2 regions of the Micromonospora pisi genome follow, and region 2 is predicted to be linked to the other one. Evidence: predicted binding sites of a transcription regulator. Region 2 holds the regulator's gene; the other holds the start of a gene.

Region 1 (12,111 bases), 2.8 Mb from region 2:
CCCGCGCGCCCGCCGAAGCCGAGGCGTACGTACGGGCGGTCGCGGCGAGCTACGCCGACCAGGTCGAACGGTGGCTGGGCGAGGGTGCCACCACCGACCCGGCCTGGATCGCGACCAGCACGCTCAGCAACTGGCGGTTCCGCCTGACCCCGGAAGAGGCGGCGCAACTGCACGCCGAGGTCTTCGCCCTGGCCGAACGGTACCGCCGGGACGGTTCGGATGTTGCGGCGCCGCCCGGAGCCGAACCGGTGGTACTCCAGGTGCAGTTGATGCCCTTCGTGCGGAGGGCCGACGAGAGTGGTGCTCGGGCCCCGGGGGCCGACGGGGGAGATGCGCCGTTCGACGCGGGTGCGACCGGGGGCGGTGACTGATGGGCCGGCGAGGGCCGCTCGCAGGGCTGCTGACCGCCGAGTTGATCTCGCTGATCGGCAGCAGGATGAGCATGATCGCGCTGCCCTGGTTCACTCTCGTCTCCACCGGCAGCGCCGCGATGACCGGCGTGGTCGCGTTCGCCGAGATGCTGCCGTACGTGCTGGCCTGCGCGTTCGGTGGCCCGTTCATCGACCGGGTGGGTGCGCGCCGGACCAGCATCGTGGCCGATCTGAGCAGCGCTGCGGTGGTCGTCGCGGTCCCGCTGCTCTACCGTGCGGATCTGCTCGCCTTGGCTGCGCTCGCTGGCCTGGTCGCCGTCGCCGGGCTGCTGCGGGGTTTCGGTGACTCGGCGAAGCAGGTCGTCTTCCCGGAGACGGTGGCTGCCGCCGGCGTGGAGATGACCAGGGCGACGAGCCTGCACGACGGGCTGGCGCGGCTCGCCACGCTGCTCGGCGCTCCGCTCGCCGGTGTCCTTATCGCCGCGCTGGACGCGCCGACGGTGTTGCTGCTCGACGCCGCCACCTTCGGGATCGGTGCCTTGATCATCGCGGTCACGGTGCCGGGTCCACGCCGGACGGCGGTGGCGGAACGCGAGTGCGATCCGGTGGAGGTCGAGCCGTACCTGGTGGCGATGCGGGCGGGGCTGCGGTTCATCTGGCAGAACCGGCTGCTCCGAGGGATGCTGCTGATGGTCCTCGTGACGAATCTGGCCGACGCGGCGTACGGCACGGTGCTCGCGCCGGTCTGGGCGCGCGACGTGATCGGTTCGCCGGTCGCCCTCGGCCTCCTCTCCGCCGCCTTCGCGGTTGGCGCGGTGCTCGGCAATGTGGTCTTCACCGTGCTCGCGCCGAGGATGCCCCGGTTCTGGGTCTTCGCGGTCGGCTTCCTGCTCGCGGGCGCGCCACGGTTCGTCGCGATCGCGGTCACCGAGCGGCTCTGGGTCGTGTACGTCGTCTCGTTCGTGGCCGGGGTGTCGGTCGCCGCGATCAACCCGATCTTCGGGGCGTTGGCCTACGAGCGGATCCCCGAGCGGCTGCGGGCGCGGGTGCTCGGCCTGTCGCGTGCCGTCTCGTTCGCCGGGATCCCGCTCGGCGGTCTGCTCGGCGGTGCGGCGGTGGGCGGTCTGGCGCTGCCGGCGACCTGCCTGCTCTTCGGGTTCGCGTACCTGGTGGTGACGGTGCTTCCGTTTGTCAGCCCGGTCTGGCGGACCATGGACGAGCGCCCCGCGCCGGAGTCCTCACCCGTGCCGCTTCAGCGCGCCGCCGAGGAGTCGCCCAGCGGCGGGGTGAGGGCGAGCCGGTAGCGGACGTCGTCCCGGATATGGGATAGATTCCTGAATGTGAGACACAGTGAAGAGGCGGGTACGGCACTCGGGCCGGTCGACGCGCGGCTCGCGTCCCGGCTGGCCGAGCTGCGGGCGGAGCACGGTTGGTCGCTGGAGGAGTTGGCGAAACGCTCCGGGGTGAGCCGGTCGACCCTCTCCCGGGTCGAACGGGCCGAGATCAGCCCCACCGCCGTGCTGCTCGGCAAGCTCTGCACGGTCTACCGACGGACCATGTCCCGACTGCTCGCCGAGGTGGAGTCGGACCCGATCGGTCTGGTGCCGGCCGGGACCCAGACGGTCTGGACCGACCCCGCCACCGGGTTCGTACGACGTTCGGTGTCGCCGCCCGACACCGGTCTCCGGGCCGAGCTGGTCGAGGGGGTGCTGCCGCCGGGAGCCGTCATCGCGTACGACGCCCCCTCGGTGACCGGCCTGGAACAGCACCTCTGGCTCCTCGACGGTCGGTTACGGGTCACCGTGCGGGACGACGCGTACGACCTGGATCCGGGAGACTGCCTGCGGTTCCGCCTCTGGGGTCCGTCCCGGTTCCACTGCCCGGGACCGACACCGGCCCGGTACGCCCTGGTCCAGGTGCTGCCGTGAGCGGGTCGGCGACGTACCGGTCGGCGCCGGAGCACCCGACGTCCGTCGAGCGGCTCGACCCGGGGGGAGTCGACCGTCACCTGGCCGAACTCGCCGACGTGCTGTGCTCCTGCGTGCACGGCGGTGCCAGCGTCGGGTTCCTGCCACCGTTCACCGCAGCCGACGCGTACCGCTACTGGCGGGACGTGCGCGACCTGCTCGGCGCCGGTGGCCGGGTGCTGCTCGTGGCCCGCCGTGACGGACTGGTCGTCGGTACCGCGCAGTTGGTGCTCGCGACGCCCGCGAACGGCGCCCACCGTGCCGAGGTGTGCAAGGTCCTGGTGCACCCGGACGCGCGGCGGGACGGCGTCGGGCGTGCGCTGATGGACGCGGTCGACGCGCAGGCCCGACGGTACGGTCGGAGTCTGCTGGTGCTGGACACGGTCCGCGGGTCCGCCGGTGAGCGGCTCTACCGGGCCGTCGGCTACCAGGTCTCCGGCGTGATCCCCGGATACGCGCGCTCGACCGAGGGGACGCTGGAGGACACCACGGTCATGTTCAAGGTGCTGTCACCCAACCCGGTCCGCGGGTGACCGCCATGAAGACGAAGAGCAGGACCAGCGTCACCACCGCGACGGCGAAGAGGAGCAGCAGGTCGCGCCGGCCGTGGGCGGCGGCAGCGGTCGTCGATTCCGAGACCGGACTCGGCGTCGGGGTCGCGGGCAGGTCGCGGGTGACGGCGGCCAGGTCGGCCAGCGTACGGGCGGCGTAGACAGCGGCGGCCCGCTCGGAGAACTCGTCCAGGTCCAACCGCCCCGCGGCGGTGTGCCGTTGCAGGTCGTCGAGCACGCGTTGCCGGTCATCGTCGGATGCCCGCATCTGCACGTCCACGCCGGACAGCGTACGCAAGAAAAGCGTTCGACGGTGGTCAGGCGGTGGTCAGGCGGCGGCGTCGAGTGGGTCGGCGAGCAACTGTCCGAAAGCGAGTTCGGCTGCCCCGATCAACGCCGCCTCCTCGCCCAACTGGGGCGTACGCAACCGCACGTGGTCGCGGATGGCGGGCAGGGCCACCGCGTTGATCCGACTGCGTACCCGGGTCGCCGCGGCGAGGTAGATGTCCCGCAGCGGTCCGCCGAAGATCACCACGTCCGGGTTGAAGATGTTGACCAGGTTCGCCACACCGAAGCCGAGCCAGTCGCCGACCTGCCGTACCGCGGTCTGCGCGGTCGCGTCCCCGTACGCCGCCGCCTCGACCACCGCTCGGGCCGCGCCCGGCCCGGTCGCGCCGTCCCGGCCGGCGGCCTGGAGCAGCGCGTGCTCACCGATCTCGGTCTCCCAGCAGCCGTGCGAACCGCAACCGCACGGATGTCCGCCCCGGTTCACGACCATGTGGCCGACCTCGCCGCCGTAGCCGCCGTGTCCGGTCAGCCGCCGCCCGCCGACGATGATGCCGGCGTCGACCCCGACGTCGTGGTGCAGGTAGATCACGTTCTCCAGACCGGCCGCCGCGCCCCGGGTGTGCTCGGCCAACGCGCTGACGTCGGCGGCCCGGTTCACCAGTACCGGCCGGTTCGAGTCCAGGTCGGTGGCGAGCGCCGGGCCGAGCGACCCGTCGACCCAGCCCTGCGGCGGATGTACGTGTACCGCGCCGTGGTCGCCCCGCATCATGCCGCAGACCGCCACGCCCGCACCGACGTAGACCGAGCCCTCCGGCACCGTCTGGTGCATCTCCTTGACGAAACCCGCCAGCACCGGCACCGACTCCTCGGCCGGCAGACCGGGGGTACGGACCAGCTCCCGCCGGTCGAGCACGACCCCGCCGAGGCCGACGCGGGCAGCGCGCAACGTGTCCACCTCGATGCTGCACGCGTACGCGTAGACCCGGGCGGACTCGGGCCGGACGACCAGGGATGGTCGCCCGGCCCGACCGGTCTCCCGAGGGGCGCGTTCGCTGACCAGCCCGGCGGCGGTCAGCTCGGCGGTCAGCGCGCCGATCGTGCTGCGGTTGAGCCCGAGCGAGGTGGTGAGTTCCGCCCGCGAGGTCGCGCCGTGGACGTGCACGTAGCGGAGCAGCGCGCCGAGGTTCTGACGGCGTACTTCCTCCTGGCTCGGCGCGGCGCGCATCGGGGTGTCACATCACTTTCGGATGGTGTCATCGATTACCGGTGGCGGCCGCGCGGCGGCGGCTGAGTGCGTCGATCATGGCAGCGCCGAGCAGCACCACGCCGGTGAATACGTACTTCGTGCCGGAGCTGACGTTCAACAGCCCCATACCGTTGTCGATCACGGCGATGACGGCACCGCCGAGCACCGCGTCGAGCACCCGCCCCTTGCCGCCGAAGAGGCTGGTTCCACCGATCACGGCGGCGCCTACGGCGTAGAGCAGGACGTTGCTGCCGCCGGTGTTGGCGTCGACCGAGTTGGCCCGGCTCACCGCCACGATGCCGCCGATCGAGGCCATCGTGGAGCAGATCACGAAGACCGAGATGCGGATCCGGTCGACGTTGATGCCGGCCCGGCGGGCGGCCTCCTTGTTGCCGCCGACCGCGTAGATGTGCCGCCCGTACGCGGTCCGTTGCAGGACGAAGCTCCAGACGACCAGCAGCACCACGATGATCGGCACCACGATCGGCACGCCGCGCAGCGACGAGATCAGGGTGTTGATACTGCGTTCGAGGTTGAGGATGTAGACCATCACCCCGACGATCACGGCCAGGGCGCCGATCCGGAACAGCACCACCGGGAACGGGTCGGCGGTCAGTCCCCGCGCGGACCGGCTGCGGTGGCGCCGTAGCTGTACCAGGGCGTAGCCGGCGACACCGACCACGGCGAGCACCCAGCCGAGCCACGGCGGCAGGTTGCGGTTGGCGATCGCCACCAGCACGTCGTCGCGGACGGAGATGTTGGTGCCGCCCTTGATCAGGATCAGCACCAGCCCCTGGAAGCCGAGGAAGGCGGCGAGAGTGACCACAAAGGACGGGATGCCGACCTTCGCGACCAGGAAGCCGAGCACCAGTCCGATCACCACACCGGTGCCGACCGAGGCGAGCACGGAGGCGTACCAGGGCCAGCCGTGCAGGGTGGTGAGCACGGCGAGCACGGCGGCGCAGACGCCGCTGGCGAAGCCGGCGGAGAGGTCGATCTCACCGAGCAGGAGGACGAAGACGAGGCCCATCGCGATCAGCGTGATCGCGGCGCCCTGGGTGAAGAGGTTCGCGAAGTTGCCGGCCGAGAGGAAGCTGCCCCGCATGATCGCGAAGAAGACGCAGAGCACGACCAGTCCGAGTACGGCGGGCAGCGCGCCGATGTCGCCACCGCGGACCCGCGCGACGTAGTCACGGACGTGTTCACCGACTGTGCGGGTCGGTACGGGCACCGGCTCCTTGCGCACCGCTTTCGTGGTGGAGGTGCTCATTGCTCGGCTCCAGGGGTGATGAGTTCCGCGTGACCGGCGCCGTTGTCGCCGTTCTCGGTACGCAGTCCGAGCTCACCGCTGCGTCCGGCGGTGATCAGCTCGACGATCTGCGAGTGGGTGATGTCGGTGGTCTTGACCTGGGCCACCATGCGGCCGAGGTAGAGCGCGGCGATCCGGTCGGAGACCGCGAAGACGTCGTTCATGTTGTGCGAGATGAGGACGACGGCGAGGCCGTTGTCGGCCAGTCGGCGGACCAGTTCGAGCACCTGGGCGGTCTGCGCCACGCCGAGCGCCGCGGTCGGCTCGTCCAGGATGACCAGCTTGCTGTTCCAGAGCACGGCCTTGGCGATGGCGACCGTCTGGCGTTGCCCGCCGGAGAGGCTGGCGACCAGTTGGCGCAGGGACTTCACGGTCCGTACGGAGAGCCCGGCGAGGGTCTCGGCGGCCATCTGCTCCATGCCCGCCTCGTCGAGCACCAGGCCGGTCTTCTTCTCCCGGCCGAGGAACATGTTCTGCACGATGTCGAGGTTGTCGCAGAGCGCGAGGTCCTGGTAGACGACCTCGATGCCGAGCGCGGCGGCGTCGCGGGGACTGCCCACGGTCACCGGCCTGCCCTCGAAGAGGAAATCCCCGCCGTCGATGGGGTAGATGCCGCTGATGCACTTGACGAGCGTTGACTTGCCGGCGCCGTTGTCGCCGACCAGTGCGGTCACCTCGCCCTGATGGGCGGCGAAGGCGACGTCGCGCAGGACCTGCACTGGACCGAAGTTCTTGTCGATCCCACGCAGTTCCAACAGGGGTGTCGCGGACACGGTGGTCTCCTTTACACGGGTGTCCGATCGCGGGGTCGCCGTTCGCGGGATGTTCCGTTCGCGGGGCTCCGGTCGCGGGAGTCCGATCTCGGGCTCCACGGACCGATCGTGGGCGGGTGCCTCCGCGGCGCCGTACACGGTCGATTGTGGATGCCTGGTGGGGTGCCGTCGGGTGGCACGGTGGGCGACGTCGCCCACCGTCTGTCACTGATCGGGAGCGCCGGCGTGCCCGTCTGCCGAGGAGTCGACAGACGGGCACACCGGACCCGACCGGTTCAGCCCCGGGTCAGCTGATGCCGGCTGCGGTGCAGGCCGCGGCGAGCGCGGCGGTGCACACCTGCTCCTTGGTCACGAAGCCGTCGGCGATGACGTCCTTGACGTTGGACTTGTCGATGGCCTTCGGCGTCAGCAGCACGGACGGGACCTCACGGCCACCCTCCGGGTCCTTGACGGTCTGGCCGACGTCCTTGCGCTCGCCCTTGGCCAGCGCGATCGCCAGCTCGGCACCGGCCTGCGCCTCCTGCTTGATCGCCTTGTAGACGGTCATGCACTGGTCGCCGGCGAGGATGTTCTGCAGGCCCTGGACGGTCGCGTCCTGGCCGGTCACCGGCACCTTGCCGTTGAGGTTGTTCTTCTTCAGGATGGAGACGACCGCGTTGCCGAGACCGTCGTTGGCGGCCAGCACACCGTCGATCTTGCCGCCCTGGGAGGTCAGCATCTGCTCGAAGATGGTGCCCGCCTGGGTGTTGTCCCACGCCGGGACGGACTGGTCCGGACCCTTGGTGTACTCCTTGGCGTCGTACTTCGGCTGGAGCACCGAGTCGTAGCCGCTCTTGAAGAGGGTGGCGTTGTTGTCGGTCGGCGAGCCGTTGAGCTCGGCCACCACCGGGTTCTTGGCGCCCTTCTCGCTCAGGCACTTGACCAGGCCCTCGCCCTGCAGCTTGCCCACCGCGACGTTGTCGAAGCTGACGTAGTACTGGGCCGAGCCGCCGAGGGTGAGCCGGTCGTAGTCGATGGTGGCGACGCCCTGCGACTTCGCCTTGTCGAGAACGGCCTTACCGGTGCCGGAGTCCAGGTTGACGATCATCAGCGCGGTGGCGCCGCCGGTCATCATCTGGTCGGCGATGGTCTGGAACTGGGTCTTGTCGCCCTGTGCGTTCTGGATGACGTACTCGACGCCGGCGGCCTTGAAGGCCTCTTCCAGGAACTTGCGGTCCGCGGTCTCCCAGCGGTCCGAGGAGGCGCTGTCCGGCAGGATCACGCCGATCTTTGGTGTCTTGGCGCCGCTGCCGGCGTCGTCGGAGCTGTCGCCGCAGGCGGTCAGCGCGCCGGTGGCGAGCAGGCCCACAGCGGCGATGGTGAGGATCCCTTTGCGCATTGCACGGGTCCTTTCGGGGGTGGGTTAGGTCCGCTTGACTTCGTTGCGTGGCGCGGTGGGTGGGGAAGGTGCGGTCCGCCGCCACTGCGGGGGGTTCAGAGTGGCCGTACTTACCTTTGTTGTGTCCGGCAACGTATTGCGCCTGGGAGCGAGGCACAAGGGTGCCGGGGCCATCAGTTTTGTTGCCAGCCATAACAATTCAGCAACGCGGGAGATACGCACATGTCATGACCGACGGCTCGGCCCGCCGGAACGCCCCATTTGCCGATCGCTTCACGCCCCGCCGGGCCGATTCCGACCTGCGGCGAGGGGGCCGGACCCTCGTCACCACGGGCCGGAAGCGACGGGTGACGGGACGTACGTCAGGCGGCGGCGATCGGCGCGGTGGTCGCGGCGGTCAGACGGATCAGATCTGCCGGTGCGAGCTGGAGTTGCAGACCCCGACGACCAGCGGAAACGTACACAGTGGAGTGGCTTTCGGCCGACGAATCGATCACGGTCGGCAACCGCTTCCGTTGGCCCAGCGGACTGATGCCGCCCCGGACGTAACCGGTGGTCCGCTCGGCGAGGGTCCGGTCGGCCATTGCCGCCCGCTTACCGCCGACCGCCGCTGCCAGCGCCTTCAGGTCCAGTTCGCCGGTCACCGGTACGACCGCCACGGTCAGCGCCCCGTCGACCTCGGTGATCAGTGACTTGAAGACCCGCCCCGGCTCGACACCGAGCGCCGCGGCCACCTCCGCGCCGTAACGCGGCGAGTCCACCGGTACGTCGTACGGGTGGGTGCTGTGCACGACCTTCTGCTTGACCAGCAGTGCCGTTGCCGGCGTCCCCTGACCTGCCACGGCCGCGAACCCTACCCGGTCGACGGGACCGGTCGGCAGACCAGCACGGTCGGCGCGCCGACCACCCGGGTCAGCACCAGAGTCGCCGGCTCGGCGCCGGAGAGCCGCAGATTCCGCCGGAGCCGTTCGGGATCGAGCGCCGAACCCCGTTTCAGGATCTCCACCCGGCCGACTCCACGTTGGCGCAACAGGGCGCGCAGCCGTTTGAGCGAGAACGCCAACACGTCGCTGACCTCCAGACAGCGGGCGAACCGGGTCGGCACCGGTTGGTCGGCGTAGACGTACGCGATGGTCGGATCGGCCAACGTGCCACCGACCGTCGCGGCGAACTCGGCCACCAGGTGGGCCCGTACCACCGCGCCGTCCGGGTCGTAGACGTAGCGCCGTACCGGGCCGACCGGCGCCTCGACCGTGCCGCTCCCGGTCAACTGGTCGACCTCCGCCCCGGAACCGTCCCGGCCCCCGCTGTCGCGGTCCCGGGTCCGTGCGGACGGTTGGTAAGGGATTCTTCTGCTACCGGGAGCGATAACGGGGGGCCCTTCCTTACTGCGAAGCAGGGAGGCGCGGCGGGGGACCTGGGCGAGCGGGCCGCACCAGAGGGTCGCCTCGACCAGGTCGTGGTCGACGCTGACCCACTCCGCCTCCGCGCCGGGCGGGATCAGCCGGTGGTCCAGGCCGGGCCCGACCTTCACCACGGTGCGGGCGACCCGGTCGGCCAGCCCGACGACGAAGTCCCACGGTGGGGAGTAGGCGGCCGGGTCGAAGATCCGCCGACCGTCGGCCGCGCGCCGGGCCGGATCGCAGAAGACCGCGTCCACGCCGGCCAGGTCGAACTCTTCCGCGTCGGCGCAGACGACGGTGAATCGGTCGGCCAGGCCGGCGGCCTCGGCGTTCGCGGCGGCCAGCGCGGCGGTCGCCGGGTCGGCCTCGACGCCGTACACCCGGATGCCGGCCCGGGCGGCGGCGAGCGCGTCGGCGCCGAGGCCGCAACCGAGGTCGGCCAGGGTGCGTACCCCGGCGGCCCGCAGGCGTCGCGCGCGCCGGCCGGCGACCACCGACCGGGTGGCCTGTTCCAGCCCGGGGCGGGTGAAGAACATGCCGGCGGCGGCCGGACCGAACTTCTCGACGGCGCGCAGGCGCAGCTCGGCCTGGGTGAGGGCGGAGGCGGCCAGCGCTCCGGGGATCCCCGCCGAGCGCAGCGCGGCGGAGGCGACCAGTGGATCGCCGCCGGCGAGTTCGGCCGCCGAGGCGAGCGCGGACACCCCGACCGGAGTACGCAGCGCGGCGAGCTGGTCGAGATCCATCGGGTCATTGTGAGGTAGTACACGCCTCGATGTGAGGCACCGCACGTCCCGCGCGTCGAGGCGGGCGGGTGGTGTCCAGATCCACTGGCCGATGGTGGCCTGGTAAGGGGTTTCGTGGGACACGCGGGTGGCCATGTTGGCACTCTCCTTGACGGAGTGCTAGCCACCGGCATAATCTGCCGTTAGCACTCTCAGACCGAGGGTGCCAGCTTCCGGGCTTCGGTCCGGTGGCTGAAACGCCAGGCGGACCGGCACCCGCGACGACGGAACCGCCCGGTGGCATGTGGCAGATTGACGCTGACCAGCCCGCTGGTCAGCATAGAAACCAGTACCCCAGGAGGGTATGCCCGTGACTACCGCGACCAAGGTTGCGATCAAGCCGCTCGAGGACCGGATCCTGGTCCAGGCGAACGAGGCTGAGACGACCACGGCGTCGGGCATCGTGATCCCCGACACCGCCAAGGAAAAGCCGCAGGAGGGCACTGTCCTCTCCGTCGGCCCGGGCCGCATCGACGACAAGGGCAACCGGATCCCGGTTGACGTCAAGGTCGGCGACACGGTCCTCTACTCGAAGTACGGCGGCACCGAGGTTAAGTACGCCGGCGAGGAGTACCTGGTGCTCTCCGCCCGCGACGTCCTCGCGGTCATCGAGAAGTAGTGATCTGACCGATCCAGTGATCACTGCCCCGGACCGGCATGCCGGGCCGGGGCAGTGCTGTGTGAAGGGACCCGAGTAAAACATGGCGAAGATTCTGAGCTTCTCGGATGACGCCCGGCACCTGCTGGAGCACGGTGTCAACACGCTCGCCGACACGGTCAAGGTCACCCTCGGCCCGCGCGGGCGCAACGTCGTTCTGGACAAGAAGTTCGGTGCCCCGACGATCACCAACGATGGCGTGACCATCGCCAAGGAGATCGAACTCACCAACCCGTACGAGAACCTTGGCGCGCAGCTGGTCAAGGAGGTGGCGACGAAGACCAACGACGTCGCCGGTGACGGGACCACCACCGCGACGGTGCTCGCCCAGGCGCTGGTCCGTGAGGGCCTGCGCAACGTGACCGCCGGGGCGAACCCGACCGGTCTCAAGCGGGGCATCGACGCGGCCGCGGCCAAGGTTTCCGAGGCCCTGCTGAAGAAGGCCGTCGAGGTTGGCAGCCGCGAGTCGATCGCACACGTGGCGACCATCTCGGCGCAGGACGCGACCATCGGCGACCTGATCGCCGAGGCGATGGAGCGGGTCGGCCGCGACGGTGTCATCACCGTCGAGGAGGGCTCCACCCTCGCCACCGAGCTGGAGGTCACCGAGGGCCTGCAGTTCGACAAGGGCTTCATCTCGCCCAACTTCGTGACCGACGCTGAGTCGCAGGAGGCGGTCCTCGACGACCCGTACATCCTGATCACGACCCAGAAGATCTCCGCGATCGAAGAGCTGCTGCCGCTGCTGGAGAAGGTTCTCCAGACCAGCAAGCCGCTGCTGATCGTGGCCGAGGACGTGGAGGGCCAGGCCCTCTCGACCCTCGTGGTCAACTCGATCCGCAAGACGGTCAAGGTCTGCGCGGTCAAGGCCCCCGGCTTCGGGGACCGCCGCAAGGCGCTGCTGCAGGACATGGCCGTCATCACCGGTGCCGAGCTGGTCGCCCCCGAGTTGGGCTACAAGCTCGACGCGGTCGGCCTGGAGGTGCTCGGTAGCGCCCGTCGGGTCGTGGTCGACAAGGACAACACCACGGTCATCGACGGCAAGGGCCGCGACACCGAGGTGGCCGACCGGGTCGCCCAGATCCGCAAGGAGATCGAGGCTTCGGACTCCGAGTGGGACCGGGAGAAGCTGGCCGAGCGGCTGGCGAAGCTCTCCGGTGGCATCGCGGTGATCAAGGCCGGCGCGGCGACCGAGGTCGAGATGAAGGAGCGCAAGCACCGCATCGAAGACGCGATCGCCGCCACCAAGGCCGCTGTCGAAGAGGGCACTGTTCCGGGCGGCGGCGCCGCGCTGGTGCAGATCTCCTCGGTCCTCGACGACGACCTCGGCTTCACCGGTGACGAGAAGGTCGGGGTGTCGATCGTCCGCAAGGCGCTCGTCGAGC
Region 2 (12,111 bases):
CCCTCGCCGCCCGCGCCGACCACCTGCCGCAGCGGCTCCGCCGGCCACTGACGTACGCCCTCGGCGGTCCGCCCCCAACCGAACCCGTCACCGACGACCACCCACTCTGGATCGCCGCCGCCCGCGCCCGCGCCCCGTACGACGACGATCCGTGGCTGCGCGGGTTGCCGACCGGCCCCGATCGCCCCGCCCTCGACGTCGGAGGCGCCGGCCAGGCCCCCCGCTGGACCGTCGAGGTGGCCCCACCCCGGTACGACGGCCAGCTCGCCCGCACCTGGGGCCTGGAGGCGAAACCCACCTCCACCCCGCCCGGCGAAACCGACACCGCAGACCCGCTCCGGCCCACGGTGTCGCTGGCCCAGCTGCATGCCAGCGCCTGGACGCCCGGCCCGTACCAGCCGATCCTCCACCCGCACCCGGGCTGGGCCAGCCTGATCTGGCCGGGCAACATCGACCCGATGCTCACCCTCGGTCTGGAAGAGTTGTGGGACACCGTCCACGGCATTGCCAGGACGGATGCCGTACCCGCGTTGGCGCTGCTCGCCGGCACCGCAGCCGCCCCGCCCACGCTCGGCAGCGACCTGCTCGCCGCCGGCTTCGCCTCGGCCTTCCTGGACGTACGCACCGCCGCCGTCGACGCCGCCGCCGTACTGCTGCCGGGCAGGATCGCCACAGCCGAACTCGCCGCCGCGATGGTCCGGTTCGCGCCGGCCGTACCGGTGAACCGCTGGACCAGCGCGCTGACCGACCTCTCCACGGCCGGTCGCGGCGATCAGGTCCTGGCCCTGCTCACGGCCCTCCTCCCGCACCTGGATCGCGGCACCCGGGGCCTGCACGGCCTGGTCGAGCTACTCCGCGACGAACACCTGCGCGCCGCCGTCCCGGTGACCGACCCGCCCCTGCGCGCCTGGCTCACCGCCCTGGCGAAGGGCAACTCGAAGACCGCGAAGGCCGCCGCCACCCTGACCACCCGCTGACCGCCCGCGTCGGTGGCGCCGCCGTTAATCAACAAGCGGCACCGGTCACCTCGGCAGTTGGTGCCGGTGTCCGCGGCTGTCGCCCCCGGGTTGGGCGTGGCCGACAGCGCCGCGGCCGACACCCCGAGACGAATTTTTCCAGGCCGTTTCCAATGCCTTCAATTCTCGATTGAGCTGCCAGACCGCAGCCGGTACCTGCGAACCAGGTATCTTGCCCCGGTATTTGTCGAACGATTCGCGCAACGACACCAACAAATCCGCGAGTTCGACAGGAATGGTCTGCGTCGACCGACACGCATGAAGGCCGAGCAGGCGCAAGATCTTGCCGATCCTGGTGGGCGATGCCGGCAGTATCTGACCGGCCGAGCCCTGCTGATTCAGGGGAGGCAGCTGCCGCAGCCTGCGTACGATGTCGATTACGGTTCGCACCTCAGGGTTATTGAGCACTCGTTGGACGTCCCCAGGGCGCAACGACACAAGGTTCTCCTCCTGTCGCTGCACCGCCCGTGACTGCTCCAGCATCTCCCCGAAGTCCTGGACGGCTTCCTCGAGAGAGGACCAAACCCTCTTGTACTTCCTAACCTCACCCAATAGTCGCGGCCGGGCAAATTGACCGTTGTTGTCGATCGGGTCCGAGAGGCCGACGTTCATGCCGATACCGTCGCGCTGAGTGATTCTTCTCCTTGGCCGGGCAAGGATGGCCGTATGCAGGTAATCACGAGCCCTCCCTTGATCCAGAATGTCTTCGGGCGGCGGCTCGTCGTATAGCTTGGCATATCTGCTCGGATAAGAGGGATTCCCTTGTTTGAAATGGCGATTGAACGACGATGAAATGGCCTCGCCGCGCGAGTCCAAGAACAACCTGACCGACCCAGAGGTCAGAGTCCGCACTTGATCGAGGTCGGTACGGGAGGCTAACGCCACCCAATTCTTGGTCAATATGTCGCCGTCTGTCACGCTAGTTTCCAGCGTCGCCGCAATCTGCGCATACACATGCGCCATAAACCCCCACACCTCCTTCGGCTCGCGGAATCCGGAGAATAGCTCACTGATCGTGTTGTCTACTACCAGATTCGGCGGCAGATTTCCTCTACCACCTCCTTCTGAGACGACAAACTCTGCGGCTATCTCGGACCCGAAGACCAGACCCTGGCGGAGATGCTGCAGCGGGATTGGCTGCGGAGTCCGTTCCCGACTTGCAAGAAAACTGAGAAAATCGTACAGCGAACCAGGAAGGAGCTCGACGGTGTACTGCATATGCAACTCGCGCGACCGACGGCGTTCCATATCGTTCCGCGCGGGCATCGAGTTCAGCCGCACCTTCTCGGCCCCAGGCGCCGGCTGGAGCGGGATATCCGACGGAATAAGGTCGACAAGAGATGGACCACTTTGACTGCCAGGCATCCACGGCGGAGTCTGCCACAAAATCTCCAGCACTCTTCTGAAAGTCCTGGTCGATGTTTCGACATCGACGCGCCCCGCATCATTTCGAAACCCCGCCGGATGGACGACGAGTTCCACAATATTCATGTCTTTTCGGGTCACCGCTCTGGCGCCGTCCGCAGTCGCGCTGTCCCGGTTTGGATAGATCAAACGGTCGCCGACATAGTAGTGCTTCGAATCAATGACAAGATCGAGAACCGGCCCCGTTGCGATTTCCTGCTGGTAGAACAGCTGCATCCCGCTCGTGGAAGTCGCGAAAACCCGTGTTTCCCCTTCGGAACCGACAGACACCTTGTCGGACTCACCGGCGTTCTCGCTGCGGTTCGGCCTGACCGTGGGCCCGGCCAAAGGTTGAATGCTCGGGGCCGGTGTTGATCGGTGCATACCGGGGCGGGCGCTCGCGGCGGGATCGAGCAGGGCCGTGCTGTCGGTGGCGTCGGTGACGACCTCGCCTGCGAAGACCGCGCCTGTGCCGGTGTCCACCTGCAACAGGCGGCCGTCGGCGGCGACGGGCAGGAAGATCGGTCCCCGCAGGGCGCGGGGCACGTCGGGCAGGCTTCCCGGCTGGCGGGTCGGATCAAACGTCGTGTATAGCCGCGGTTCCTCAGAGGTCGCGCGGCCCTCCGGGTCGGCCTGGGTCTCCACCGCCACCAATGACGCGTGCTTGCCGTTCGGCCGGTTAACCAAGATCGCGTGTTGCGGGTCGTTGGGGTGTTGTGTCAACGCTATGGTCAGGTGTCCCACATGTAGCTTGGCCAGGTCCTCGACTGCCGCAGGACGGAACTGGCCGTTGTTGAGCCGAGCCGCCAGCGCCGCGGCCGTTACCGTTCTGACGTCGTCGTCATACCCCCGTCCGGGTACGCCGAGCGCGGTCACCACCGAGTCGACCCGCACCAGGCAGTCACTGGCGCCGTCCCAGTGCCCCAACTGCTCCACCGCCCGGGCCACCGACGTGTCCACCGGCGGCGCGGCTGCCGTGAACCGGTGCGGCAGCAGCGGCGAAACGGCCAGGTCAGTCACCGGTGACGTGTGGTCCGTTGCGCCCGCGTCCCACCGGCCCACCTGAACCCCGTGCAGGATTCGCGTACCCGCGCCGAACTGTTCGTGCGAGGTCCCCTGCGATGGCCCGGAGGTGGCGACGCCGGGTGTGCCTACGGACAGCGGGTGGGGAGCAGGGGTGGCCGCAGCGGGAGCAGTCTTGGTCGGGGCCGGGGTCGGGGCCGGGGCCGGCGACACTACGGATGCAGGTGGAGAGAGCACCGGTCCGGACGACGGCATGACCCTGCCTGGCACGGAAGCAGGGGCGAGTTGGGACGGGCCAGCGGCCGGGGAACCGGACGACATCACGCCGCCACCGGATGACGGTGACGTGGCGATCGCTGGTGGGGCACCCCATGCCCAGCTTCCCAATACCCGGCTGGTGGAAGGGAGCTGCGCCGGGGCGGTGGTGTCCCGCTCCGCTGAGGTGGACGGCACCGACGTGGCCGGCGGCGGCGAAGGCGTCACGACAGACGTAGGCGTCAGCACAGTCGGGGTCAGCAAATCTGCCGGTGATCCCGGGACGACCGGGGTTCGCGGTACGACCGGCGTCGGCCTGGTCGTACCCTCGGCGAGCTCATCCAAAGAGGGTGCGGCACTTACGGATCTGGGCTCGGGCTGTCCCTCAGGAGACAGCTCCGAGCCGGTCTTCGAGATGGTGGACGGGCCGGTTCCGGCCGTCGTACCCGCGCCGACGGTGCCGGGTACACCGGGACCGGGGGTGTTCGGAGGCTGGCCGGGCAGAGTGGGGGGTTGCCCCGGCAGGGACGGGGGTTGACCTGGCAGGGATGCTGGTGGGCCGGAGTAAGGCGGGGGCGGGCCGCCCGTGTCGGACGGGTCACCGCTGCGGGCAGGGTCACCGCCCACCGCGTCCTCACCATGGGTAAGCCGCCGAAGGTTGGTACCAGCGACATCTCCCGCACCCTCGGCAGCACCGGACAACATGCCGGACACCAGAGTGACCGGCACCGTCCCCCACTGCCAACCCTTCCCCGTGAGCATGTTGAACGTGCCCTCACCAACAACCTCGACCGCCCCCTCGGTCGCCACGTTCTCGACGAACTCCGCCGCAACATTCCGCGCGCCATGCTGAACAACCGCATCCGCCGCACTCTTCGCCCCCGCGTCAACCGCTGCACCCGCCGCGCCCCGAACCGCACCCCCCACCGCCGCCTGCGCCGCACCCCGCGCACGATCCGCAGCCTGCTCCACCGCCTGACGAAAAAACCGGTTACCCAACCCACCCAGAACCCCACCACCCGCACCCATCACCACACCAACCAACCCAGTCCACGACCCCACCGCCGCCGCGTTCTTGGTCAGATCAACATTCCAACCCTCCTGATGCCCCCGCTGAATCAAAATCGCCTGGGCGATCACATCCATCAACACCTGCAAACCCACACCAACAACCTGACCCAGCCCTACCGCGATAATCAACCGGGCCAACCACAACGCGATCTTCCACTTGTCCACCAACAGCTTGATCGCCATATTCTGCAGCACACCCGGCCACAACCAGGCAATCGCCAACGCGAACGCAAGCTCGATCATCAACTCGATGATCGTCAAAATAATCATGATCTGGGTGTACTCGACCTGGGTCGCCGAATCCTCCAGGCCCTCACCCAACCGGCGAACATAACGCGACGCGACAACCAAATATCCATCGTCGCCGAGATAGTCCTTCATCGCGTCAACGAACGCCAACTCCGACTTACCCGCCACCCCGTTACTGATGCTGTTCACCGCAGTGACGAACAGCGGCAACACCTGCTCCAAACCATCAGACGCCGCGTAATGACCCTCCGCCAACAACCGCAACTTATCCGGATCCGTCGCCGGAAGCTCCTCACCCGTCAACCACTTCAGGAACTCGGCAGCATCATCCGACATCTCGATAGGCATGACGGACATCCACCTCCCCTCGAATCTCCGAACTCCGCGTCGGCATCCGGCGGGTACTCACGGAAACTCCTCTTCGCCCCACCGGACACCCATACGGCAGCCGGGGTTTGTCAGATAGCCAGCCGGTTCCAGGAACACGAAGGTGTTGATTGGTTCGACCCGGAACAAGTCGCGCAGATAGCATCGTGCCATAGTCGATGTCCGCAGGGAATTCGTCCAGCACTTGCACCACTGCTGCACGTCGAGCGGTCGGCACCCGACCGGGTACCCGCGCCTTTTTGGACCTGCTTCTACCAGGCACTTCTCGTATTGGTGTGGTTCGTTGCAGGTGAGGACCAACCCCCGGAGTGCCAGGTTCGGCGTGTCGCGCGCCATCGCCTGCCGACACGTCGCCGGGGCCGTACGAGCTGGCAACGCGGACACCCATGCCGTACGACGCGGTCGCGGCAGGTTGCCACCGACCGGCTCGTCGCACGTGCCCCCGAACGGGAAGCTGCCCGACACCAGCCGATGCGGTACCTCGGAGAATGCGGCTTCGCCGTTCTCACCTGGCGACGGCGCACGCGCCGCCGCCGCACCGCCAGCCCTCGAAGCGTCGGCGACACCGTCAGTGCCGTCTGCACCCCACACTTCGAGTTTCGACACCTACCTGATTCATGTCGAAATCAGGTCATTGCCCCACGCAGTACTCGTAGCCGCCTCGGCGCAGCCGAGGCGGACAAGCAGAGCGAGTCGACCGAGCGCCGCCGCGGCGTCTGGAGCCCGAGCACACGCGGCGAAGCCGTCGTGCGCGCAGGGCGAAGACGCCGCACCCGGCGGCGCGAAGCGGAGCGAGTCGCGCCAGCTAGCAGAGCGAGTCGACCGAGCGCCGCCGCGGCGTCTGGAGCCGAGGACGACGAGGCGAAGCCTTCGTCGCCCGCAGGCGAAGACGCCGCACTGGGCGGCGCGAAGCGGAGCGAGCCGCACCAGCTCCGCTGGTGCGGGCTAGCAGGGAGCGAGTCGACCGAGCGCCGCCGCGGCGTCTGGAGCCCGAGCACACGCGGCGAAGCCGTCGTGCGCGCAGGGCGAAGACGCCGCACCCGGCGGCGCGAAGCGGAGCGAGTCGCGCCAGCTAGCAGAGCGAGTCGACCGAGCGCCGCCGCGGCGTCTGGAGCCGAGGACGACGAGGCGAAGCCTTCGTCGCCCGCAGGCGAAGACGCCGCACTGGGCGGCGCGAAGCGGAGCGAGCCGCACCAGCTCCGCTGGTGCGGGCTAGCAGGGAGCGAGTCGACCGAGCGCCGCCGCGGCGTCTGGAGCCCGAGCACACGCGGCGAAGCCGTCGTGCGCGCAGGGCGAAGACGCCGCACCCGGCGGCGCGAAGCGGAGCGAGCCGCACCAGCTCCGCTGGTGCGGGCTAGCAGGGAGCGAGCCGCCTCGGCGGAGCCGAGGCCAACCAACTCAGTGTCCGTTGAAGGCGTCTCGCATGCGGGAGAAGAAGCCGCCCTGCTTGCTCAGTTCGGCGACCTCCTCGCCCCGGGTCTTGGCGAAGTCGCGCAGCATCCGTTCCTGGTCGGCGTCGAGCTTGGTCGGGGTCCGTACGTCCAGGTGGACGAAGAGGTCACCTCGGCCGGTGCCGCGCAGGTGCGGTACGCCACGTGCGCGCAGCCGGATGGTGCTGCCCGGCTGGGTGCCCGGCTTGACGTCGACGGGTTCGTCGCTGTCGAGGGTCTTGATGGTGAGCCGGGTGCCGAGGGCGGCGGCGGTCATCGGCACGGTGACCCGGCAGTGCAGGTCGTCGCCCTTGCGGGAGTAGACGTCGTGGGTCCGTTCGGAGATTTCGACGTAGAGGTCGCCAGCGGTGCCGCCGCCGGGGCCGACCTCGCCCTGCTGGGCGAGGCGGATCCGCATGCCGTCCTCGACCCCGGCCGGGATCTTGACGGTGAGCGAGCGGCGGGTCCGGACCCGGCCGTCGCCGGCGCAGGTGGGGCAGGGGTGCGGGATGACGGTGCCGTAGCCCTGGCAGACGGTGCACGGCCGGGACGAGACGACCTGGCCGAGGAAGGTCCGCTGTACGGACTGCACCTCGCCGCGACCTCCGCAGGCTTCGCAGGTGGCGAGGTGGGTGCCGGCGGCGGTGCCGGCCCCGGAGCAGGTGGTGCAGAGTACGGCGGTGTCGACGGTGATCGGTGCCTCGACGCCGAAGGCGGTCTCGTCGAGGTCGAGTTCGAGTCGGAGGATCGCGTCGGCGCCGGGGCGGGTACGCGGTCGAGGTCCCCGGCTGCCGCCCGCGGCACCGAAGAAGGCGTCCATGATGTCCTGGAAGCCGACGAACGGGCCGGCGCCGCCGGCTCCCGCGCCGCCACCGCCGCCGGGGGCCAGGGGGTCCCCGCCGAGGTCGACGATCTGCCGCTTCTGTGTGTCGGATAGGACCTCGTAGGCGGCGTTGATGTCCTTGAACTTCTCGTGCGCCTCCGGGTCCGGATTGACGTCCGGGTGGAACTGCCGCGCCAGCTTGCGGTAGGCGCGCTTGATCTCGTCGTCGGAGGCCTCTCGGTTGACGCCGAGAATCCCGTAGTAGTCCTTGGCCACTGTGTTCCGTGTCCCCATGTCAGTCGTGCCGTCCGCCGGTCGTCAGGTCAACTTTGTCGATCAGTTCCGCGTCGGTGCTTTCCCGCTACTCCGGCGCTCTGGTTCCTATCCGGGCGCTCTGGTTCCGCGCCGCGCTGCCCGCCGCACCGGCACCATCAGTTCTGCGCCAGTAGGTCGCCCACGTACCGGGCCACGGCGCGTACGGTCGCGATGGTGCCGGGGTAGTCCATCCGGGTCGGCCCGAGCACTCCGAGCCCGCCGAGGATGGTGTTGCCGGTGCCGTACCCGGTGCTCACGACCGAGGCGGCCCGCAGGTTGTCGATCTCATTCTCGTCGCCGATCCGAATGCGCAGCGTACTGGGTTCGACCTCGCCGAAGAGCTTGAGCAGGATGACTTCCTCCTCCAGCGCTTCGAGGATCGGCCGCAGCGAGCCCTGGAAGTCGAGCAGGCCGCCACGGGTCAGGTTGGCGGTCCCGGCGAGCGCGATCCGTTCCTCGTGCCGTTCGACGAGGGTTTCCAGCAGCACTGTCGCGAGTGTCGCCATGGCCGGGCGCAGTTCCGGGGTCACCTCGTCAACCAACGCCTGAACCAGCGGTGGGGTTTCGGAGAGGCGGCTGCCGACGAGCTTCTCGTTGACCAGCCGGCGAAGGTCGGTGACGTCGTCGGCGAGCAGTGGCGCGGGCATCTCGACCAGGCGCTGTTCGACCCGGCCGGTGTCGGCGATCATGACGAACATGAGCCGGGTGGTGGAGATCGGCACCAGCTCCAGGTGTCGTACGGAGGAGCGGGCCAGGCTCGGGTACTGGACCACGGCGACCTGCCGGGTGAGCTGGGCGAGCAGGCGTACGGTGCGGTGCACGACGTCGTCGAGGTCGACCGCGCCGGCCAGGAAGCGTTCGATGGCCCGACGCTCGGCCGGGGTGAGTGGCTTGACCCGGGAGAGGCGGTCGACGAAGAGTCGGTAGCCACGGTCGGTGGGGACCCGGCCCGCGCTGGTGTGCGGCTGCCGGAGGTAGCCCTCTTCCTCGAGCACGGCCATGTCGTTGCGGACGGTGGCCGGCGAGACGCCGAGCTGGTGCCGTTCGACGAGGGCTTTGCTGCCGACGGGCTCCTGGGTGGAGACGTAGTCCTCCACGATCGCGCGCAGGACGTCGAGCTTCCGGTCGTCGAGACCCATTCTCCACCTCCCTACGACCCGGGTCCGGGCAGCACCCGGCCCACCAGTCTGGCACTCGACTGTAACGAGTGCCAGTCTACGACGTGGGTCCGGCCGGTTGCGATGATCAACCTCGCGTCGAGCCGAAGATCTTGAATGATTGCTGGACGATAACTGACTCTCTGTCGGCATAGCAGCTTCAGTCGGCAATTGTCCAGAGAAAGTCACCGCTGGTCGGTGGCGTCGTTTGGTCGGTGCCCCTACCGTGACCCCATGACTGAACCACCTCGCCCGCCCGGAGACAACGGCCCCGGCGGCAACCAGCCGGAACCGCCGACCACTCCGTTCACATCCCCCGGCTCGTACTCGAGTCCCGGCGAGGCTCCACCTCCGGGTTACGCCCCGCCCCCGGCCGCGCCGCAGTACGGCACGCCGCCCCCCACCTCCGGTGGCGGCTACCCGCCGCCCGGTGGTTACCCGCCCCCCGGTGGTTACCCGCCGGGTGGTTATCCCCCGGCCGGCGGTGGCTACCCCCCGCCGGGTGGCTACTACGGCGGCCCGGCCCCGGCCGGCTTCGCCAACAGCGAAGAGAAGACCTGGGCTCTCGTCGCCCACTTCGGCGGTGCCGCGGGCGCCTTCATCAGCGGCGGCGTGGCCGGTTGGATCGCCCCGCTGGTCGCGCTCCTGGCCAAGGGGAACACCTCCCCGACCGTACGGGCGCACTCGGTGACCGCACTGAACTTCCAGGTGCTCTGGTCGATCATCGGTGTGGTCGGGTACATCTTCCTCTGCATCGGGATCGGCATCATCGGCGTCCTCGGCGCCTGGGCGCTCGGAACGATCTTCGGGATCATCGCCGGAGTCAAGGCGACCAACGGGGAGTACTACAAGTACCCGATGTCGCCGAACATGATCAAGTAACGACCACGAGCCCGGTAACGGGGTCGGGCCCGACCACCCGACCCCGTACCGTCATCCGACCCGTCGGCTACGGCAGCAGGTCGCGTACCACCGCGTCGGCGAGCAGTCGGCCGCGCAGGGTCAGCACCGCCCGGCCGTCGGCGTACTCCCCCGGGTCCAGCAGCCCGTCGGCCAGCGCCCGCGCCGCCCCGGCCCGCCCCGGGTCGTCCAGCCCGGTCAACGGCAGGCCGGACGCCAACCGCAGCCGCAACATCACGTCCTCCATGTGCCGATCGTCCCCGGTGAGCACTTCCCGGGCGTGGCCCGGAGACTCACCGGCGGCCAGCCGGGCCGCGTACGCGCTGGGGTGTTTGACGTTCCACCAGCGCACGCCGCCGACATGGCTGTGCGCCCCCGGACCGAGGCCCCACCAGTCACCGCCGGTCCAGTAGAGCAGGTTGTGCCGGCACCGGCCGGCCGCCGTCCGGGACCAGTTGGAAACCTCGTACCAGGAGAAACCAGCCGCGCCGAGGGCGGCCTCAGCGGCCAGGTAGCGGTCCGCCGCCACGTCGTCACTGGGGTACGGCAGCTCCCCGCGCCGCATCCGGCCGGCGAGCCGGGTGCCGTCCTCCACGATCAGGGCGTACGCGCTGACGTGGTCGACCCCCGCCTCCGTCACCGCCGCCAGCGAGGCGGCGAAGTCCTCGGCGCTCTCCCCCGGCGTGCCGTAGATCAGGTCCAGGTTGACGTGGTCAAACCCGGCGTCACGCGCCTCCAACGCCGCCTGGACCGCCCGTCCCGGGGTGTGCCTGCGGTCCAGCAGCGCGAGCACACCCGGGGCGGCCGACTGCATCCCCAGCGAGATCCGGGTGTACCCGGCGGCCCGGAGTGTCTTCAACGACTCCGGCGTCACCGACTCCGGGTTCGCCTCGGTGGTGACCTCCGCGTCGGCGGCGAGCCCCCAGGTCCGGTCGATTCCGTCCAGGATCCGGGCCAGCTCGTCGGCGGGGAGCAGGGTCGGGGTGCCACCACCGACAAACACCGTGTCGACCCGGGCCGGCGGCCGCTCCCCCAGCACCCGGCCGGCCAGCGCCAGCTCCGCCAGGACCGAGTCGGCGTAACCGTCCCGAGCGCCCCCGCCACCGAGCTCCGTGGCCGTGTAGGTGTTGAAGTCGCAGTACCCGCACCGGCTGGCGCAGAACGGCACGTGCACGTACACCCCGAAGCCTCGGGCGCCGACGGCGGCAAGGGAGGTACGGGGCAGCGAACCGTCGACGGGTACGGGTTCACCTTCGGGGAGCAGACCGGGCATGCGACTAGTGTGCCGGCATGACCTCAGCCCCTGACACGCTCGTCCGGGTGTCGACGGCGTCCGGGGTGACCACGCTCACCCTGGACAGCCCGCACAACCGCAACGCGCTCTCCACGCCGCTGATGAACCAGCTCCTCGCCGCGCTCGCCGAGGCTGTGACGGACGACACCGTACGGGCGGTGGTCCTGACCCACACCGGGCCGGTCTTCTGCTCCGGCGCCGACCTCAAGGAGACCGCGGCGGCGTACGCCAGCGGCTCCGTACCGGCCGGCAGGCTCGGCGAGGTGCTCACCGCCATCTGCGAGTGTCCGAAGCCGGTACTGGCCCGGGTCGCCGGTCCGGCCCGCGCCGGCGGCCTGGGGTTGATCGCCGCCGCCGACATCGCCGTCTGTACGTCGGACGCCACCTTCGCCTTCACCGAGGTACGGATCGGGGTGATCCCGGCGGTGATCTCGGCGACCGTACTGCCCCGGTTGCAGCCCCGAGCCGCCGCCGAGCTCTACCTGACCGGGGAGACCTTCGACGGCGACCGGGCCGAACGGATCGGGCTGGTCAGCCGGGCGGTGCCGGCCGACGCGCTGGACCAGACCGTGGCCGCGTACTGCGCGGCCCTGGTCCGGGGCGCTCCCGCTGCCCTGGCCGGGACGAAGGAACTGCTGCGCCGACCCGCCGGGACGGACCTCCGGGCGGACGTGGCCGAACTGGGCGCCATCTCGACCGGTTACTTCCTCTCCGAGGAAGGGCGGGAGGGAATCCTGGCGTTCCGCGAGAAACGGCCGGCTCGTTGGGTACCCGGAGCCTGAGCAGC

The links. The regulator HrcA, encoded in region 2, represses chaperone genes, less so after heat shock. The targets are predictions, from matches to a motif close to GGTTNGCACNCTCNNNNNGAGNGTGCNAACC.
Region 1: a site for HrcA is predicted at 10,210-10,240, ahead of groES (co-chaperone GroES). Genes of this name have one in related genera too.

What each region holds. Positions count from the first base shown of each region.
Region 1 covers NZ_RBKT01000001.1:5,238,044-5,250,154, forward strand. The annotation lists gene BDK92_RS22415 (helix-turn-helix domain-containing protein) at 1-371, shown strand, start outside; gene BDK92_RS22420 (MFS transporter) at 371-1,675, shown strand; gene BDK92_RS22425 (helix-turn-helix domain-containing protein) at 1,712-2,299, shown strand; gene BDK92_RS22430 (GNAT family N-acetyltransferase) at 2,296-2,871, shown strand; gene BDK92_RS22435 (DUF1707 SHOCT-like domain-containing protein) at 2,837-3,169, opposite strand; gene BDK92_RS22440 (ROK family transcriptional regulator) at 3,218-4,402, opposite strand; gene BDK92_RS22445 (sugar ABC transporter permease) at 4,431-5,693, opposite strand; gene BDK92_RS22450 (ATP-binding cassette domain-containing protein) at 5,690-6,505, opposite strand; gene BDK92_RS22455 (sugar ABC transporter substrate-binding protein) at 6,792-7,883, opposite strand; gene ybaK (Cys-tRNA(Pro) deacylase) at 8,246-8,725, opposite strand; gene BDK92_RS22465 (THUMP-like domain-containing protein) at 8,737-10,029, opposite strand; gene groES (co-chaperone GroES) at 10,373-10,687, shown strand; gene groL (chaperonin GroEL) at 10,770-12,111, shown strand, end outside.
Region 2 covers NZ_RBKT01000001.1:2,463,936-2,476,046, forward strand. The annotation lists gene BDK92_RS09945 (DUF6493 family protein) at 1-977, shown strand, start outside; gene BDK92_RS09950 (WXG100-like domain-containing protein) at 1,023-5,366, opposite strand; gene dnaJ (molecular chaperone DnaJ) at 6,804-7,934, opposite strand; gene hrcA (heat-inducible transcriptional repressor HrcA) at 8,090-9,112, opposite strand; gene BDK92_RS09965 (DUF4870 domain-containing protein) at 9,365-10,012, shown strand; gene hemW (radical SAM family heme chaperone HemW) at 10,080-11,303, opposite strand; gene BDK92_RS09975 (enoyl-CoA hydratase family protein) at 11,321-12,106, shown strand.